3 regions of the Nonomuraea sp. NPDC052116 genome follow, and region 1 is predicted to be linked to each of the others. Evidence: riboswitches for the same ligand, from Rfam matches in the RefSeq annotation. Region 1 holds a riboswitch; each other region holds the start of a gene.
The links. Region 1 has a riboswitch for S-adenosylmethionine ahead of AB0L65_RS16135 (aminotransferase class V-fold PLP-dependent enzyme). Riboswitches for the same ligand answer to the same signal wherever they lie in the genome.
Positions count from the first base shown of each region.

Region 2: another riboswitch for S-adenosylmethionine. It lies ahead of thrC (threonine synthase); the one in region 1 lies ahead of AB0L65_RS16135 (aminotransferase class V-fold PLP-dependent enzyme).
Region 3: another riboswitch for S-adenosylmethionine. It lies ahead of AB0L65_RS59950 (extracellular solute-binding protein); the one in region 1 lies ahead of AB0L65_RS16135 (aminotransferase class V-fold PLP-dependent enzyme).

Region 1 covers NZ_JBFAWA010000007.1:288,589-294,614, reverse strand. The annotation lists gene AB0L65_RS16145 (NADH-quinone oxidoreductase subunit D) at 1-313, opposite strand, end outside; gene AB0L65_RS16140 (DoxX family protein) at 437-1,087, shown strand; gene AB0L65_RS16135 (aminotransferase class V-fold PLP-dependent enzyme) at 1,096-2,307, opposite strand; SAM riboswitch class IV at 2,434-2,549, opposite strand; gene AB0L65_RS16130 (TerC family protein) at 2,660-3,397, shown strand; gene AB0L65_RS16125 (cytochrome P450) at 3,407-4,600, shown strand; gene AB0L65_RS16120 (SAM-dependent methyltransferase) at 4,584-5,546, opposite strand; gene AB0L65_RS16115 (chaplin family protein) at 5,733-5,960, shown strand.
Region 2 covers NZ_JBFAWA010000069.1:4-6,029, reverse strand. The annotation lists gene otsB (trehalose-phosphatase) at 1-572, shown strand, start outside; gene AB0L65_RS60865 (hypothetical protein) at 608-1,189, shown strand; gene AB0L65_RS60860 (trehalose-6-phosphate synthase) at 1,196-2,626, opposite strand; gene AB0L65_RS60855 (RNA polymerase sigma factor) at 2,658-3,212, shown strand; SAM riboswitch class I at 3,292-3,433, shown strand; gene thrC (threonine synthase) at 3,447-4,679, shown strand; gene AB0L65_RS60845 (MoaD/ThiS family protein) at 4,704-4,979, shown strand; gene AB0L65_RS60840 (cold-shock protein) at 5,225-5,425, shown strand; partial or broken gene AB0L65_RS60835 (TCP-1/cpn60 chaperonin family protein) at 5,839-6,026, shown strand, end outside.
Region 3 covers NZ_JBFAWA010000064.1:4,002-10,027, forward strand. The annotation lists gene AB0L65_RS59935 (hypothetical protein) at 23-301, opposite strand; gene AB0L65_RS59940 (MFS transporter) at 373-1,587, opposite strand; gene AB0L65_RS59945 (DUF5937 family protein) at 1,647-2,621, shown strand; SAM riboswitch class IV at 2,672-2,792, shown strand; gene AB0L65_RS59950 (extracellular solute-binding protein) at 2,847-3,947, shown strand; gene AB0L65_RS59955 (ABC transporter ATP-binding protein) at 3,926-5,023, shown strand; gene AB0L65_RS59960 (ABC transporter permease) at 5,020-5,877, shown strand; gene AB0L65_RS59965 (ABC transporter permease) at 5,870-6,026, shown strand, end outside.

The sequences.
Region 1 (6,026 bases):
CCGGGGGCTCCATGCCGAGCAGACGTTCGGCGGCCAGCACCACGCCCAGCTCGTTCGCGAACCCCGACAGCCAGTCGTGCCTGTTGGCCAGCATGATGATCTGACGGTAGTCGCGGACCTCGAACAGCTTCTCCGCGCCCCGGTGCATGTAGCCGATGATCGGCTCGGCGGCGGTGATGCGTTCGCCGTCGAGCGTCAGCCTGAGCCGGAGCACCCCGTGGGTGGACGGGTGCTGCGGGCCGATGTTGAGGATCATGTCCTCGGTGGCCAGCTCTTTTGCGCCCGCGCCGATCCCGACCACACGTTCCGTCATATGGCAATGCTGCCACCGCGCCGGTTGCTGGGCCAGGGCAGGGCCGGGTCAAGGAATAGTACGGAACCGCATCCCTAACTCGGACACGGGGAGGAATACCAGGAACCGGGGGGAGATAACACCATGAAGAAAGTTGTGTTTGATGTCGCGGCGTTGATCGCACGGGTGGTGACCGGCGTGATCTTCTTGGTCCACGGCTCGCAGAAGTGGGATGGCGGCCTTGCGGCCACGGGACAGGCGTTCAAGGGGATGGGGATCCCGATGCCGGAGCTCGCCGCCATGTTCTCGACCGTCGTCGAGATGGCGGGCGGCATTTTCCTGATCCTGGGCCTGCTGGTGCGCCTGGTGGGGCTGCTGTTGCTGATCAACATGCTGGGCGCCATCACGTACGTGCACGCGGGGCACGGGGTGCTGTCCAGCGCCGGCGGCTGGGAGCTGCCCGGCGCGCTCGGGGCACTGGCCCTGTTGTTCCTGGCGCTGGGGGGCGGCCGGATCGGGATCGACGGGATCTTCGCCGCGATGTTCCGCCGGCGCTCGGAACGCCGGGCCGCCGAGGAGGAAAGCACCGCGCGGCCACAGCGTCCGGAGCCGTCGAACGTCACGACCAGGCCCGCCGGCCTCACGACGCCCGCCGAGGCGCCTCGGGTGCCCAGGCAGCCGACCGAGCACCGGGCCGGCGTGGTCAACGACGACGACATGAGGGACATCGACGCCCTGGTCTCCGACGAGCCGCCGCCGCACCGCAAGCCGCCGAACCGCTCCGACGCCGTCTAGCGGCCGACTCAGCGATTCACGAGGTCCCGCACGGCCTCGACCAGCCGGTCCACGTGCTCCTGCGTGGAGCCGATGCCGATGGAGGCCCGCACCGCGGAAGCGGTGCCGTCCTCACACCCGCCGTCGGCCTCTCCGAGAAGATGCCGGACGAACGGGTGCGCGCAGAACTTGCCGTCGCGCACCCCGATGCCGTACTCGCCGGACAGCACCTCGGCCACCTCGCGGGCCGAGTAGCCGGCCACGGTGAACGACACGATGCCGACGCGCGGGTGGTCATCCCCCCACAGCGACAGCTCCCGTACGCCCTCGATCGAGGCCAGCCCCGACCGCAGGCGCGCGATCAGCCGCTCCTCCTCCCGCACCAGCGCGGTCCAGCCGGTGGCCGTGAGCGCGTCGCAGGCGGCGGCCAGGGCGATGGCGCCCAGCACGTTCGGGGTGCCCGCCTCGTGCCGCGGCTCCGGGTCGTCGTGCCACTCGGTGTCGTCGCCCACGGAGCGCACCGCGCCGCCGCCCTTGAGGTACGGGTCGCCGTCCGCGAGCCAGTCCCGCCGCCCGACCAGCACCCCGGCGCCGAACGGCGCGTACAGCTTGTGCCCGGAGAAGGCCACGTAGTCCAGGTCGAGCGCGGTCAGGTTGAGCCGCCGGTGCGGTACGAGCTGGGCGGCGTCCACCAGGATGCGGGCGCCGTGCCGGTGCGCGACGTGGGCCAGGGCGGCGATGGGCCAGAGCTCGCCGGTGACGTTGGAGGCGGCGGTGACCACGAGCAGCTTGGGGCCGTCGATGCCGGCCAGGGCCGCGTCGGCGGCGCGGACGGCCTCGCCGGGGAAGGCGGGCGGCGCCAGCCGTACGGACTTCTCCCAGGGGAGGAGAGAGGCGTGGTGCTCGGTGTCGAAGACCACGGTGGTGGTGCCGGCGGGCAGGCAGCGGGCCAGGAGGTTCGTGGCGTCGGTGGTGTTGCGGGTGAAGATCACGGCGTCGTCCGGGCGGGCCCCGACGAACGCCCGCACCGTGTGGCGGGCCTGCTCATAGCGGGCGGTGGTGAGCTGCGAGGCGTAGCCCGCGCCCCGGTGGACGCTGGAGTAGGCCGGGAGCGCGGCGGTGACGGCGGCGCTGACCGGCTCGAGACAGGGGGCGCTGGCGGCGTAGTCGAGGTTGGCGTAGCCGACGAGCCTGCCGCCCTTGACCGGCACCTCGAGATCGGCACCGAGCACGGCGGGGATCGGCCTGCCCGTGGCGACCGGAACGGCCTCGGCCTCGGCGGCGCGAGCGGGGACGGAGCTGAAGATCGTCAACGTGGACACGGCACATCTCCCTCAGGGTCATCGGACCCCTGGAAGCAGCCACGGAGCCCGCGCTTGCCCGCCACACTTCGTGACGGACCAGGTCTTCACCCGGGGCACCCCGCCGCGGACGCGAGGGTTGCCGGCCAGCTAGCCGGGGCTTGTCGCTGGCACTCATGACCTACGGCGGAGACTATAACCCAATCCCCTCCATCGATCGCAAGTCGGTGAACTTATCCGGCGGCTGACTCGTTGCTACCGGAAATCCCGCTCATGTCATGGAGGTGCGTAAATGTTGGACTGGGTGACCGACCCGCAGATCTGGATCGGTTTCTTCACCCTGGTCGCCCTGGAGATCGTGCTGGGGATCGACAACATCATCTTCATCTCCATCCTGGCCGGGAAACTACCTCCCGAACAACGGGACAGAGCCCGGGTGCTGGGTCTGGGAGCGGCCCTGATCACCAGGCTGCTCCTGCTGCTCGCCCTGTCGTGGGTGGTGCAGCTCACCGAGCCGCTGTTCGCCGTCTTCGGTCACCAAATATCGGGACGCGACCTGATCCTGCTGCTCGGCGGCCTGTTCCTGCTGGGCAAGAGTGTCACCGAGATCGGCCACAGCATGGACGGCCCCGTGGGCAAGGACGGCAAGAAGGCCGCGGCCGCCTCCTTCGCCTCGGTGATCATCCAAATCATGGTGCTGGACATCGTGTTCTCGCTCGACTCCGTCATCACCGCCGTCGGCATGGTCGACACGCTCGGCGTGATGATCGCGGCGGTCGTGGTGGCGGTGCTGGTGATGCTGTTCGCCTCGGGACCGATCAGCAGGTTCGTGGACCGGCACCCGAGCATCAAGATGCTGGCGCTGTCGTTCCTCGTGCTGATCGGCGTGGTGCTCATCGCCGAGGGCTTCGGCCAGCACATCCCCAAGGGCTACATCTACTTCGCGATGGCGTTCTCGCTGATCGTCGAGCTGCTGAACATCCGGATGCGGAGCAAGCGGACGGCGCCACAGGAGGACCCCACTCCTTAAGATGAAATAGTGCGATTTGACCCTTGGGATCCGGATTTCGTGGCGCACCCGTACCGGGTGTACGACGAGCTGAGGCGCGAGGCGCCGGTCAGCTACTTCGAGCCGACGAACCAGTGGCTGATCTCACGTCATGCCGACGTGAACGCCCTGCTCAGGGACCGCCGCCTGGGGCGGTCCCACCTCCACGTGGCCACCAACGAGGAGTTCGGGAGGCCGGCGGAGCCGGAGTTCCAGGAGCCGTTCTGGCGGGTGATCAGGGCGGGCATGCTCGACGTGGAGCCGCCGGTGCACACCAGGCTGCGCCGGCTGGTCTCCAAGGCGTTCACGCCGCGCATGGTCGAGTCGCTGCGTCCCCGGGTGCGCGCCATCGCCGCGGGCCTGGTGGACGCGTTCGTGGAGAAGGGCGGCGGCGACCTGCTCGCCGAGGTCGCCGAGCCGCTCCCGGTGACGGTGATCGCGGAGATGCTCGGCATCCCCCACGCCGACCGTCACCTGCTGCGCCCCTGGTCGGCGGAGATCTGCGGCATGTACGAGCTCAACCCGAGCCTCGAGGCCCAGCACACGGCGGTACGGGCGGCGTCGGAGTTCGCCGACTACCTCAAGACCCTGGCCGCGGAGCGCCGCCGGGCTCCCGGCGACGACCTGATCAGCGCGCTGGCGCAGATCGACGAGCTGACCGAGGACGAGCTGGTCGGCACGTGCGTGCTGCTGCTCAACGCCGGCCACGAGGCCACCGTGAACGTGACGGGCAACGGCTGGTGGTCCCTGTTCCGCAACCCCTCCGAACTGGCCCGGCTGCGCGAGGACCGCTCGTTGCTGCCCACGGCGGTCGAGGAGGTGATGCGCTGGGACACGCCGCTGCAGATGTTCGAACGCTGGGTGCTGGAGGACATCGAGGTGCACGGGGTGGAGATCCCGCGCGGGTCGGAGGTGGCGTTGCTGTTCGGCTCGGCCAACCGCGACCCGGCGGTCTTCGAGGACCCGGACCGGCTCGACGTGGGGCGGGCCGACAATCCGCACATCTCGTTCGGGGCCGGGATCCACTTCTGCCTGGGCGCACCGCTGGCCCGCATCGAGCTCATCGAGTCGTACGGCGCGCTCCTGGACCGGGCGGCCAAGCTCGAGCTGCGGGAGGAGCCGAGCTGGAAGCCCGGCTACATCATCAGGGGGCTGCGGTCGCTGGAGGTCACCGCCGCTGGCTGAGCCAGCCGAACCCGCCGAGCCCCGCCGGGTCGATCAGCTCACCCTCCTCCGACGCCCTGGCCAGCGCCCGGATGTAAGCGCGCGGCTCGGTGCGGGCCAGGTCGATCGGGGGCCTGGTGCCGGTGATCCCCAAAGCCCTCAGCGCGTCGCGCTGTGTGGACAAGGCTGTGGATATCGCGCCGGCCCGGCGCCCGGCCTCGGCGCACGCGTCAAGCGCGACATGAGCCGTGATATCGCAGGTCCCATCGGGGATCGGGGCAACGACCGCGCCGTCGCGGTAACCGGTCAACGTGCCACAGAGCGGCCGGTTATCCACAGGGTGTGCATAATCCACGGCAATCGCTCGGCCCCTTGTGAGGCGTCCCAGGACGGAGGCCCACGCCTCGTCGCGGGGGCGGCCGATCTCCGCGCGCGAGCCCACCCGGGTCAGCGGCCACCACCGGTCGAGCCAGGCGCAGTCGTCCGGTCGCGGCGGGCCGCCGAGGCGCTCCTCGCCGGTGCGGACGTTCACCATGATGAGGCGTGGCCCGGCGGAGGTCTGCTCCACCACGTCGAGCGGCACGTTGTCGAGCCACTCGTTGGCGATGGCCAGGCCCGTGATGCCGGTGGGCACGCTCGGCCGCCAGGCGATCCGCTCGGGCAGGCCGTCCGGCCTGGGGGAGAGGTCGACGGCGGTGACGCGGAGCCGGTCGCGCAGCGCGGGCTCGGCGGCCTCCAGCACCTGGGCGACCAGCATGCCCTCGCCCGCGCCGATGTCGACCAGGTCGAGCACGTCAGGACCGCCGAGCTCGGCGTCCACCTCCGACAGCAACGCCAGCACCGCGTCGGCGAACGCCGGGGAGGCGCTGACCGAGGTCCGGAAGTGGCCTGAAGGGCGTTCGCGAAGGTAGAAGCCCTCCTCGCCGTACAGCGCGCGCTCCATTGCGGCGCGCCAGGTGAGCCACATGTCAGGACTATCTCATGACTTTCGGGTGACACGCATCGTCATCATTTGGCTACTCATTGTCGCCGACTTGCGGTACGTTTACCTAATGTCATCGAGCGTTCGCTCTGCGTCACCCTCATTTGGCGCGACCGACCGCTCCCGAGCAAGCACCAGCGGCCCCAGGCCGCGAAACCGAGAGGAGCCCTCGTGCTGAAGAAGGTCATGGTCGTCACAGGAGCCGTCGCCATGCTGTCGCTCGCGGCCCCGGCGCAGGCCGACACGACCAGCGGCAACGGCAGTGTGCTCGGCGGCAACCAGCTGCACCTTCCGATCGCGATCCCGATCAACATCTGTGGCAACGCCGTGGCCGTCATCGGCGCCGCGTTCGCCGGCTGCCAGGGCGGTGCCACCGCCTACGTGCCGAGCCACCACTGAAAGAAGAGAGAGCCCGGGCCGGCACTCGTCCGGCCCGGGCTCCGACTCCGGCTGGTCGGTCGGCGA
Region 2 (6,026 bases), on a different contig from region 1:
CGGGCCTGGCCGACGTGCCCCGGCTGGTCGTGCTCGGGCACTACGGCTTCGAGCGCTGGGAGGCCGGGCAGATCTCCGGGCCCCCGCCGCCTCCGGGCGTGCTCGAGGCCGAGGCCGAGCTGCAACTGCTGCTCGAGTCGCTGGGCCTGCGCGACGTCACCATCGAGGACAAGGGCCGGGCGGTGGCCGTGCACACCAGGCGCAGCTCCGACCCGGAGGGCGCGCTGGCCAGGCTGCGCGAGCCGCTGGCCGAGCTGGCCGGCAAGCGAGGCCTGGTGGTCGAGCCGGGGCGTTTCGTGCTGGAGCTGCGGCCGCCGGGCATGGACAAGGGGCAGGCGCTCAGCCTGTTCCTGGCGGAGCGGGCCGCCAGGTCCGTCATGTTCGTGGGCGACGATCTCGGCGACCTGGCCGCGTTCGAGGCCGTACGCCTCTCGGGGCTGCCCGGCGTGACCGTGTGCAGCGGCTCCGCGGAGGTCACCGAGCTGGCCGAGCGGGCCGACATCGTGGTGGACGGGCCCGACGGCGTCGTCGCGCTGCTGGAGGAGCTTGTGGCGGCTTTCAGCCGTTCGTGATTGAGCTGCAAGTCGCGCTCCCTAGGGTCGGGCGCATGCACAAGCGACACCTCGCCGCCGTGGCCGTGGCCGTGGCCGCGGTCACCCTCCTCGCGACCTCCCTGCCCGCGCACGCCGCGCCCGCCCAGGCGGTCAAGCTGCGCAAGGGCCTGACCCTGTACATCCCGATCAAGTGGGTGGTCCACCGCTTCGGCGACGAGGTCCAGATCGTGACCGGAAAGTGCGGCAAGCCCATGGGCTGGGGGACGCCCGAATGCGACGCCTTCTACGTCCTCGGCCCCTCGTCCATCAAGCGCGGCGCCGAGGGGTTCGGCCCGTACACCGGCAAGCGGCCCTTCTACACGGCGAGCGACGTGCAGCCGTGCCCGTTCAACCGGAAGTGGGGCGAGGCCATCGGCCCGAAGGTCACCAGGGGCCTACGCCAGGTCGGCGCGGGGCACAAGGCCGCCTACAACGCGTGGCAGTCGGAGTGCGTCAAGTATTCGGGCTCGACCACGAAGGTGCTGCTCCGCTTCACGCAGCGCGAGTGGTACCTGCCGCAGAGCAAGATCCTCATCGTGGACCAGTGGAACACGCCGGGGCTGGCCGACACGCTGAAGCACGCCGACTGGACCTGACCGGGCTCAGATCTCGGCCAGCGCGTCGAGCTGGGCCGCGAGCCACTTCTGCGGGGGCAGGGCGGTGGCCGCGGCGTGCAGCTTGTCGCGCCGCATGCGGCGCTCGTCCTCCGGCATGACGAGCGCGGCGTGCAGCGCGGCAGCCGTGCCGCTGATGTCGTACGGGTTCACCACGAGCGCGTGCGGGCCCAGCTCGGCCGCCGCCCCCGCCTCGCGCGAGAGCACGAGCGCGCACCTCGTGGACAGGATCGGGCCCTCCTTGGCGACCAGGTTCATCCCGTCGCGGATGGGGTTGACCAGCAGCACGTCGGCCATCCGGTACGCGGCCAGCGAACGCGGGTAGTCGTCGTTGACGTTGAGGATCAGCGGGTCCCAGTCCTCGGTGCCGTACTCGTCCTCGATCTCCTGCGCGCGGCGCAGCACCGACGCGGTGTATTCGCGGTATTCGGGCAGGTCGTGCCGGCTCGGGTAGGCGAACGCCAGGTGCACCACCTTGCCGTGCCACTCCGGGTGCGCGGCGAGGAACTCGCGGTAGGCCACCAGGCCGCGCACGATGTTCTTCGACAGCTCGGTGCGGTCGATGCGGACGATCAGCCGGCGGTCGCCCACCTGCTCCCTGAGCGCGGTCATGTGCGACTCGACGTCGGGCTCGACGGCGCGCTCCCACAGCGCGTCGCCGTCCACGCCGAGGCTGTGCACGCCGATGCGGGTGGTCCGGCCCTCGTGGGTGACGCTGCGGCCCACGCGGTCGACCTCCGCGCCCAGCAGCGCCTCACAGCAGTCCATGAACGCCTGCGCCCACCTGTCGGCCAGGAACCCGGCGTGATCGGCCCCCAGGATGCCCTCCAGGACCTCTCCGACCACCTCGTCGGGCAGCAGCGAGAAGTATTCGGGGGGCGCCCACGGGGTGTGGCTGAAGTGGGCGATGCGCAGGTCCGGCCGCTCGGCGCGGAGCATCGCCGGGGTCAGCGTCAGGTGGTAGTCCTGCACCATGACGCGGGCGCCGTGGCCGGCCTCCTCGGCCAGCGCCAGCGCGAACGCGCCGTTGTAGTCGCGGTAGGACTCCCACTCGCGCTCGAACCTCGTGCCGAAGTTGGGCGAGTTGGGGATGTCGTAGAGCAGGTGGTTGACGAACCACAGGGTGGAGTTGGCCACGGCGTTGTAGGCGCGGTGGAAGGTGGCGGGCGGGATGTCGAGCATGCGCAGCGGGCCCGTGTCGTAGCCGGCGTGGTCGATCCGGCCGCCGGGCACCAGGCGCACGGCGCTGCGGTCGCCGTCGGACAGCGCCGCGCACACCCACAGCATGCCGTCCTTCCTGGCCACCTCGGACAGTGCCGAAACCAGGCCGCCGCCACCGCGTTTCATGGTCAGCTCGCCGTCGTCCGAGACGGTAAAGGAAACGGGTCCTCTGTTGGAGGCCACCAGGACGCTGTTCATCTACGCTCCCTTCGCCCATAGGATCCCAGCTATGGCGCTTGATGAGCTAACCGAGGAACTCGCCCGCTCGGCCGCAGGAGGAGATCATCGCGCACTTGGCGAGCTCCTGGCGCGGATCGAGCCGGATGTGATGCGGCACTGCGCCCGGATCCTCCCCTATCACCAGGATGCCGAGGAAGCCTCACAGGACACGTTGCTGGCCGTGGCGCGCAACATCGGCCGGTTCGAGGGCCGGGCGCGGTTCAGCACCTGGCTGCACATCGTGACGGCCAACTGCGCGCGCACCACGTACAGGTCGCTCAAACGCCGCGCGGCCGAGCAGACCTCGGACGAGCTGCCCACGCAGAAGCCCGACGTGGCGCGGGTGAGCGTGATCGCGGGCTCCCGGCTCGACCTGCTCGACGCCATGGAGGCGCTGGAGGCCGACAAGCCCGACCTGGCGCAGGCGCTGGTGCTGCGCGACATCGTCCAGCTCGACTACAACGAGGTGGCCGAGCAGCTCGGCATCCCCCTGGGCACCGCCAAGTCGCGCATTCACCAGGCCCGCAAATACGTGCAGGGAGTGCTGGGTGATGATTATCGCTGAGACGCCACGTCTCGCATCTTGAGACGGGTGGCCATTTGGGCCCCATGGACGGGTAGAGTCCTTTTCAACAACTGAATATTGCTCATCCAGAGGGGTGGAGGGACCGGCCCTGCGAAGCCCCGGCAACCCTCCCGGTTTGAGACTCGCGACAGGGCGAGGCCGACCGGGACAAGGTGCCAATTCCGGTCTGCGGTCAAGGTGGCCGCGGGCGAAGATGAGGGAAGGCCTCGCTTCATGTCGCTCGACTTTGGTCCTGCTGTCGGTCTGTCCTGCCGCGAGTGCGGCACGCGTTACCCGCTCGGTCCGAGCTTCGCGTGTCTGGAGTGTTTCGGGCCGCTCGAAGCGGCCTATTCCTTCGGTACGGTGACCCGCTCCGACATCGAGTCGGGTCCCGCCAACATCTGGCGTTACCGGTCGCTGCTCCCGGTGCCGGTTGACGTAGCCAGTAAGCCCAATATGAACCCGGGTTGGACCAAACTGGTCAAGGCCGGAAACCTCGGACGCGCACTCGGTCTCAAGAACCTGTACGTGAAGGACGACTCGGGCAACCCCACCCATTCCTTCAAGGACCGGGTCGTCGCCATCGCCGTCGAGGCGGCGCGTAACTTCGGCTTCCACACCCTTTCCTGCTCCTCTACGGGCAACCTCGCGGGCGCGGTCACCGCGGCGGCGGCGCGCGCCGGGCTCGAGGCGTGCGTGTTCATCCCGGCCAACCTCGAAGCGGCCAAGATCGCCATGGCTCGCGTGTTCGGCGGCAAGCTGATCGGGATCGAAGGCACGTATGACGAGGTCAACCGGTTCTGCTCCGAGCTGATCGGCGACCCGCTGGGTGACAAGTGGGGGTTCGTCAACGTCAACCTGCGGCCCTACTACGCCGAGGGCTCCAAGACGCTCGCGTACGAGATCGCCGAGCAGCTCGGGTGGCGGTTGCCCGAGCAGATCGTCATCCCCATCGCCTCCGGCTCGCAGCTCACCAAGATTGACAAGGGCTTCCGCGAGCTGGTGCAGCTGGGGCTGGTCGAGGACACGCCGTACAAGATCTTCGGGGCGCAGGCGGCCGGGTGCTCGCCGGTCTCCACCGCGTACAAGGCGGGGCACGACGTCGTTCAGCCGGTCAAGCCCGACACCATCGCCAAGTCGCTGGCCATCGGCAACCCGGCCGACGGGCCGTACGTGCTCGACATCGCCCGGCGCACCGGCGGGGCCGTCGAGGACGTCACGGACGCCGAGATCGTGGCCGCGATCAAGCTCCTGGCCTCCACGGAGGGCGTCTTCGCCGAGACCGCGGGAGGGGTGACCGTGGGCGTGCTGAAGAAGCTCGCCGAGAGCGGGCGGCTCGACCCCGAGGCCGAGACCGTGGTCCTCAACACCGGCGACGGGCTCAAGACACTCGACGCGATCAGCGACGACGCCCAGCCCACGGCTGTGATCCGGCCCTCCCTCGACGCGTTCCGCGCGACTGTCTGACAACCAGGAAAGGCGAGTTTAACCATGAGCGTTTCGGTGCGGATTCCCACCATTCTGCGCACCTACACCGGGGGCAACGCCGAAGTCAGTGGCGAGGGCGCGACTCTTCGTGACGTCCTTGCCAAGCTCGACTCGGACTACCCGGGGATCGGCGCGAGAATTCTGGATGAATCGGGCAAGATTCGTCGTTTTGTCAACGTTTACGTTGGGGAAGAGGACGTCCGTTTCGTCGACGGGCTCGACACTCCGGCACCTGAGGGCACTCAGATCTCAATCATCCCGGCGGTTGCCGGCGGCTGAGTGCTATAGATCACACGTGTGGAAGGCGCCCCTAGTGGGCGCCTTCTCCATTTCCAGGGCAAATGAAACGCTGAAGCACCTTCGTTGCGAAGAAATGCGTCGTTTGCAGATTGACTCTGTTGCCAAACCCCGTGCCACAGGTATGGTCGAGGGCGATCGTCTGGCTGATTTTCCCTTAAGTCCGGCGATTACGGGTCTCGCGGAGGAATGGGCGAGATCTGAAAGCCCAGTAAGAGGAGTCGGAAGTGGCGCAGGGCACCGTCAAGTGGTTCAACGCGGACAAGGGCTACGGCTTCATCGCGGTAGACGGTGGTAAGGATGTATTCGTCCATTACTCAGCGATCATGATGGACGGGTACCGATCTCTCGAACAGGGCCAGCGGGTCGAGTTCGAGATCACGCAGGGCCAGAAGGGACCTCAAGCGGAGTCCGTCCGCGCGGTCTGATACACCCCCCTGGTATGCACCGGCGGGGATCGCCCGGCAGCGCAGTCCGTGCGAGCCCGCCACCTTTCTTTCGTCGACTCGGTCACGGCGAGCCGCGCGAGGCGGCTCGCCGTGCGTATGGATCCCGCCACCTGCGGTGGCCTGGACGCGGCTTGTCGCAGGTGCGGGGTCCTGCAGCCGGCGATGGACGGCTCTGCCGTACAGGCTGATATGGGGAGGAAAGGCCCGGTAGGAGGCTTCTCGCTTGCACTCGACAGGGTAGAGTGCTAAACAGTTCGTTGGCACTCTGTGCAGCAGAGTGCCAACACTCGGATCGGGACGATGGGGTCTGCCGAAGGAGATGCTGACCCATGCCGTCGCGGGCGTCGGCTCGGTCCACGACAAGCCACCCTGCATCTGGGAGGTCTAGCCTTATGGCAGCCAAGATGATCGCGTTTGACGAGGACGCCCGGCGCGGTCTCGAGCGCGGTATGAACCAGCTCGCCGACGCCGTCAAGGTGACCTTGGGTCCCAAGGGCCGCAACGTCGTGCTGGAGAAGAAGTGGGGCGCCCCCACGATCACCAACGACGGTGTCTCCATCGCCAAGGAGATCGAGCTCGA
Region 3 (6,026 bases), on a different contig from region 1:
GCCCGGTCGTGTCAGGCGGGGATCAGCTCGTGCAGCGTGCCAGGGGTGTAGACCCGCGCCCCCTCCGGGAGGCGCTGACGCGGTTGCCCTCCACCTGGTTGAAGCCGGGGTGGCCCTTCAGGTAGAGGTGCAGCCACTTCACCAGCCAGCCGCCGTCGGCGCCGCGCAGGAAGACGCTGAGCAGCGCCGCGTCGAGCTGGCGGGCGGCGGTCTCCCCCCAGCCGGACCCGGATCCGGCGGGCGCGGCGCCGATGGGGACGCGCAGCCGCCGGGCGATGACGAGGCTTTCCAGAGTGTCCACGAACGGCACCATATAGCCGGGACACGCCCGATCGCGGGGGGTTTCCGCGCCCGCGCCGAGGGTGCGGCCGGTCAGAGGTGAGGGGCCGCTTCGCGCATGCCGTCCGGGCGCAGCACGCCCGCCAGCGCCAGCGCGACCAGGACCCCGGCACCGCCCGCCACCGCGATCGCGGGCCCGGGCGCGATCACCTCTCCGAGCGCCCCGACCAGCGCCGCCCCGGCCGCCTGCCCCGTCATCAGCCCGGACGACTGCAGCCCGAACGCCTGCCCCCGCACCTCCTCGGGCACCGACTCCACGAACCGCAGCTGCAACCCCAGCTGGTACGACAGCCCCGCGGTCGCCACCGCGGCCAGCACGGCGGCCCACGCCATCCCCGGCCCGAGCGCGAACCCCACCCACGGCACGCCGAGCAGCACCGCCAGCGGAAACGACAGCCGCTCCCGCAGCCCCGGCGCGGCGAACCTGCCCACCGCGAACTCCCCCACCGCCATCCCGCCGGCCGCCGCCGCGAGCACCACCCCGGCCTGCCCCTGCCCGCCCAGATAGGGCACGACCATGGCCTCGGCCCCGGCCAGGAACACGCACGGCAGCCACCCCGCCAGCAGCAGCCCGCGCACCCGCCCGTCGGCCAGCAGCCGCCGGTTGACCCGCAGCGTCTGGCGTACCGTGCCCGCTCCCACCGTGCCCGCTCGCGCCGTGCCCCGGGCGGGCCGGTACGGCAGTCCGGCCCGCAGCACCACGGCGGCCACCGCGGCCAGGCCCGCGGTGGTGGCCAGCGCCCCCGAGGGCCCGGCGACGGCCAGGAACGCGCCCCCGGCCGCCAGCCCGGCGATCTGCGCGCTCGCGGAGGCCACGTTCAGGACCGACCGCCCGAGCACGAACGCGTCGCCGGGCAGCACGTCGGGCAGCATCGCCGCCCGCGCGGCGAAGAAGACCGGCGTGAACAGCCCCGTGACCAGCACCAGCGCCAGCATCGCCCAGACCGGCAGCCGCGCGTAGGCCAGCAGCAGGCACGTCACCGCCCGGACCACCTCGCCGGTCACCATCAGCGCCCGCGGCGGCAGCCGGTCGGCCAGCGAGAGCAGCAACAGCCCGCCCACGATGAACGGCAGCCAGCCGGCCATGTACGCGGCGGCCGACAGGCCGGCCGAGCCGGTCCGCGCATAGACCAGCACGGACAGGGCCAGCATCTTGATCGAGTCCCCGCCGACCAGCAGCGCGAAGCTGCCGAACAGGACCCGGAACTCCTTGACGGCGAACACCTCGCCGAACGTCGCGCCATTCACGTCCACGATGGTGCGGACCGGACCGGCGAACTGGCGACTCTTTCGGATATAACCGAAAGGTGCCCGTAAGAATCGAGGTCACCCCGCAGGACCTGGTGGCGACCAGGTTCGCGATCTCGCCGCTGATCGAGACCATGCACGCGCAGTGGGTGCTGGCGGGCCGGCTGGAGGCGGGCGTGCACGGCCGGTGGGCCGCGCGGTGGCGGGGCACGTACCGGGAACTCGAACGCGTCCACCCCGTGCTGCGGGCCGCGGACGCGATCAGCGGCAACCGGCGCGGCACGAACGTCGCCTTCATCGCCCCGCCGCCGACGGCGGTGGACGTGCCGTTCGAGGCGGAGCTGGCCGCCATGCGCAGGACGCCGCTGGAGCAGGCGCACGCGGAGATCGCCCGGGCGCTCGCCGGGCGGCCGGTGGCGGACGGGGTCAGGGAGCTGCTGGCGGGACCGCGGGTGGTGGAGCGGTTCGCCGACGCGTACGAGGCGCTCTGGACGGAGGTCGTCTCCCACGAGTGGCCGCGCTTCCGCGCGATCCTGCAGCGCGACGTCGCCCATCGGGCGGGACGGCTGGCGGCCTACGGCTGGGCGGCGGCGCTGGAGGACCTCAGCCCGCAGGTCCACTGGCGGCCCCGGGGGCAGATCGAGGTCGAGCTGACCAGCCTCCACGGGCTGCGCCGGCTCGGCGGCAAGGGGCTGCTCTTCCTGCCGTCGGCGTTCACGACCGCCGTCGGCGCCTATCTGGAGGACGCCTGGCCGTACGCGATGATCTACCCCGCGAGGGGCGCCGCGGCCGTGCCCGCCGTGGCCGACGCCGACCTGTCGGCCCTGATCGGCCGCAGCCGCGCCCGCATCCTCGCCGAGCTGGCCGAGCCCGCCACCACCACCCAGCTCGCGGCCCTGCTCGGGCAGAGCCTGGGCACCACGGGCGGCCATCTGGCGGCGCTGCGCAGGACGGGCCTGATCGCGGGCACCCGCGTCGGCCGCGGCGTCCTGTACGCGCGCACGCCCCTCGGCGACGCCCTGGTCAACGGCTGACCCATCCCCTCATGTCCTATTCATGTAAATCCTACTGATATAGTCGCTTATGTCACGAGTCCAGTGCGAAGCCCCGGCTTGCTGGACGGCAACCCTCCCACCGCGGCGGGGTGCCCCGGGTGATGACACGGTCGTCGAGCCGAACGGTGCTCCTGGCGGCAAGCGCGGATGTCGAGTCGTGCTGCCCTGCGCCCTTGGCCGGCTGCTCGAAAAGGAAAGGGAAAGATGAAGGGCGGATTCACTCGCCTCGCGGGACTGGGCATGGTGGTCGCGCTGGCGGTCACGGCCTGCGGCGGCGTCGACACGGGCGGCTCCACGGGCGGTTCCACCGGCGGCGCGGCGAAGCAGGAGCTCACGGTGACCGCGTTCGCGGGCGCGTGGGGGGAGCTGTTCAAGAAGTCGTTCGTGGAGCCGTTCGAACGCGACACCGGCGCCAAGGTGAACCTCGTCTACGGCGCGAACGCCGAATGGCTCACCAAGCTGCGCGCGGCCGGCGGCAAGAACCCGCCGTTCGACGTCATCGCGTTCACGCCGGACGCGTCACTGCCCGCGGCCTCCGCCGGGCTGCTCCAGCCGCTGGCCACCGACAAACTGGCGCACTTCAAGGAGCTGGACCCGGTGCTCGCCGGCAAGTCCGCGTACGACGGCAAGCAGTACGGCGTGCCGCTGACCACCGGCTCCACCGGCCTCCTCTACCGCACCGACAAGATCAAGACGCCGCCCGCGGACTGGGCGGACATCTTCGACAAGCAGTACTGCGGCCACGTCGCCCTCCCGCCGCTCACCTACAACCCCGGCCTGGAGTTCTTCTCCGCCCTCGTCACCTCCCAGGGCGGCACGCTGTCCGACCCGGCCGCCGTGGACAAGGCGTTCGACAGGCTCGCGACGCTGAAGGGCTGCGTGTCCTCCTTCCCCGCCAACGCGGGCAACGCCGCCACCGTCATCGAGAACGGCGACGCCTGGATCATGCCCTTCTGGGACGGCCGCGCCTTCGCCATGGCCCAGGCCGGCTCCCCGATCGGCTTCACCTACCCCAAGTCCGGCCCCGTCGGCGCGCTGACCTCGTACTTCATCGCCGCGGGGACGCAGAAGGGCGACCTGGCGAACAAGTTCCTCGACCACCTGACGGCCGCGCAGAACCAGCAGCCGTTCGCCGAGGGCACCTGGTACGCCGCGGGCAACGACTCGATCTCCTACGGCGAGCCGTTCGAGCAGAAGGTGAAGCACGGTCCCGACGTCTTCAAGAAGTTCATCTGGGTGGACTACGCGGTCGCCACCCCGAAGCTGAACGAATGGCAGCAGCGGTGGAACCAGATCTTCGGCTGACCCCGGAAGAAGGCGGCGGGCACGTCGAGATCGAGGGGCTCGCCGCCGGGTACGACGGCGCGCGCGTGCTCGACCTGGACCGGCTGTCGATCCGCAAGGGCGAGTTCCTGTCGATCCTCGGGCCCAGCGGCTGCGGCAAGACGACGCTGCTCAACTGCGTCGCCGGGTTCGTCCAGCCCACGGCCGGGCGGATCGTGATCGACGGCTCCGACGTGACCCGGCGACCCCCGTACCGGCGGGGTCTGGGCATGGTGTTCCAGAACTACGCGCTCTTCCCGCACATGACCGTGGCCGCCAACGTGGCGTACGGGCTGCGCGTGCGCCGGCTCGACCGGCGGGAGCGGGACGAGCGGGTGCGGGAGGCGCTGAGCCTGGTCGGCCTGGAGGGGTACGCCGGGCGGCGGCCCCGCCAGTTGTCCGGCGGGCAGCAGCAGCGGGTCGCCCTCGCCCGCGCCCTGGCCATCCGGCCCGCCGTGCTGCTGCTGGACGAGCCGCTGTCCAACCTGGACGCCAAGCTGCGCAGGGAGATGCGGGTGGAGCTGCGCGCCATCCAGCGGCGCATCGGCACCACCATGGTCTTCGTCACGCACGACCAGGAGGAGGCGCTCGCGCTGTCGGACCGGGTGGCCGTCATGAACGGCGGCCGGGTCGAGCAGCTCGGCACGCCCGACGAGGTCTACCGGCGGCCGGCCACCCGGTTCGTCGCGCAGTTCATCGGCGCGGCCAATGTCCTGGAGGGCACGGTGACCGACTCGGGCGCGCTGGACTCCGGCGGGATCGTCGTCGAGTGCGGCCCGCTGTCGCTCCGGGCGGGCGACCGCGCCGTCGTCGCCGTCCGCCCCGAACGCATCCGCCTGGCCACACAAGGCCCGGGGGCCGGCGGCGTGGCCGGGACGGTGGGGTATCGGGCCTTCGCCGGGGACGCCTGGCACGTGGAGGTGCGGCTGGCCGACGGACGCACCCTGAGCGTGCGGGTCGCCGACACCGGCGCCGGAGATCCGCCCGGCGCGGGCACGTCCGTGGTGGCGCACTGGGATCCGGCCGACGTCATCCTCCTGGAAACGGAGTCGCCATGACACGCCGCTGGGCGGGCCTGCCGTACATCCTGCCGCTCGTCGCCTTCCTGGCCGCCCTGTTCCTGGTCCCCCTCGTAGGGCTGCTGCGGCTCAGCTTCAGCCCCGTCGGCGCCTTCAACGCGGCGCTGCCCGGATTCACCTTCGAGCAGTACGCCCGGGTGTTGACCGAGCCGTACTTCTACGGCTCCCTGCTCCGGACCCTGGCCACCGCGCTCCTGGTGGCGGTGCTGTGCGTGGCGCTGGCGTACCCGGCCGCGTATTTCCTGGCCCGCCGGCGGCCCGGCGTCGTGCGGACCCTGCTGTTCGTCATCGTGATCTCGCCGCTGCTGACCAGCGTGGTCGTACGCACCTACGGATGGGTCGTGCTGCTGTCCGGCAACGGGCTCGTCAACCGGGCGCTCGTCGCCTCCGGGCTGCGTGACCAGCCCGCCCAGCTGCTCACCAGCTACCCGGCCGTCGTGGTCGCGGTGACGCACGTGCTGCTGCCGTTCGCGATCATCCCGCTCACGACGGCGCTCGGCGGGCTGGACCGCAACCTGCACCGGGCCTCGCAGACGCTCGGAGCCGGGCCGGTCAGGACGTTCCTGCGGGTCACGGTCCCGCTCAGCCTGCCCGGCGCGGTCGCCGGCGCCCTCATCGTCTTCGCGCTGGCCATGGGCATCTACATCACGCCGCTGCTGGTCGGCGGGGTGACCCAGCCGCTGACCGGCATCCGGGTCTACGACCAGGTGACGACGGTGTTCGACTACCCGGTGGCGGCGGCGCTGAGCTTCGCGCTGCTCGCGCTGACCGTCGTGTCCACGGGGCTGCTGGCGGGCGTGTTCCGGATCTGGGAGAGGCGCCTTCATGGGTGAGCGGGGCTACGACAGGATCGTGCGGCTGGTGGCCGCGGCCCTGGCGGCGCTGGTGTTCCTGTTCCTGATCGCGCCGCTGGTCGTGCTGGTGACGAGCTCGTTCAACCGGGCGGGCTCGATGGCGTTCCCGCCGTCGGGGCTGTCGCTGC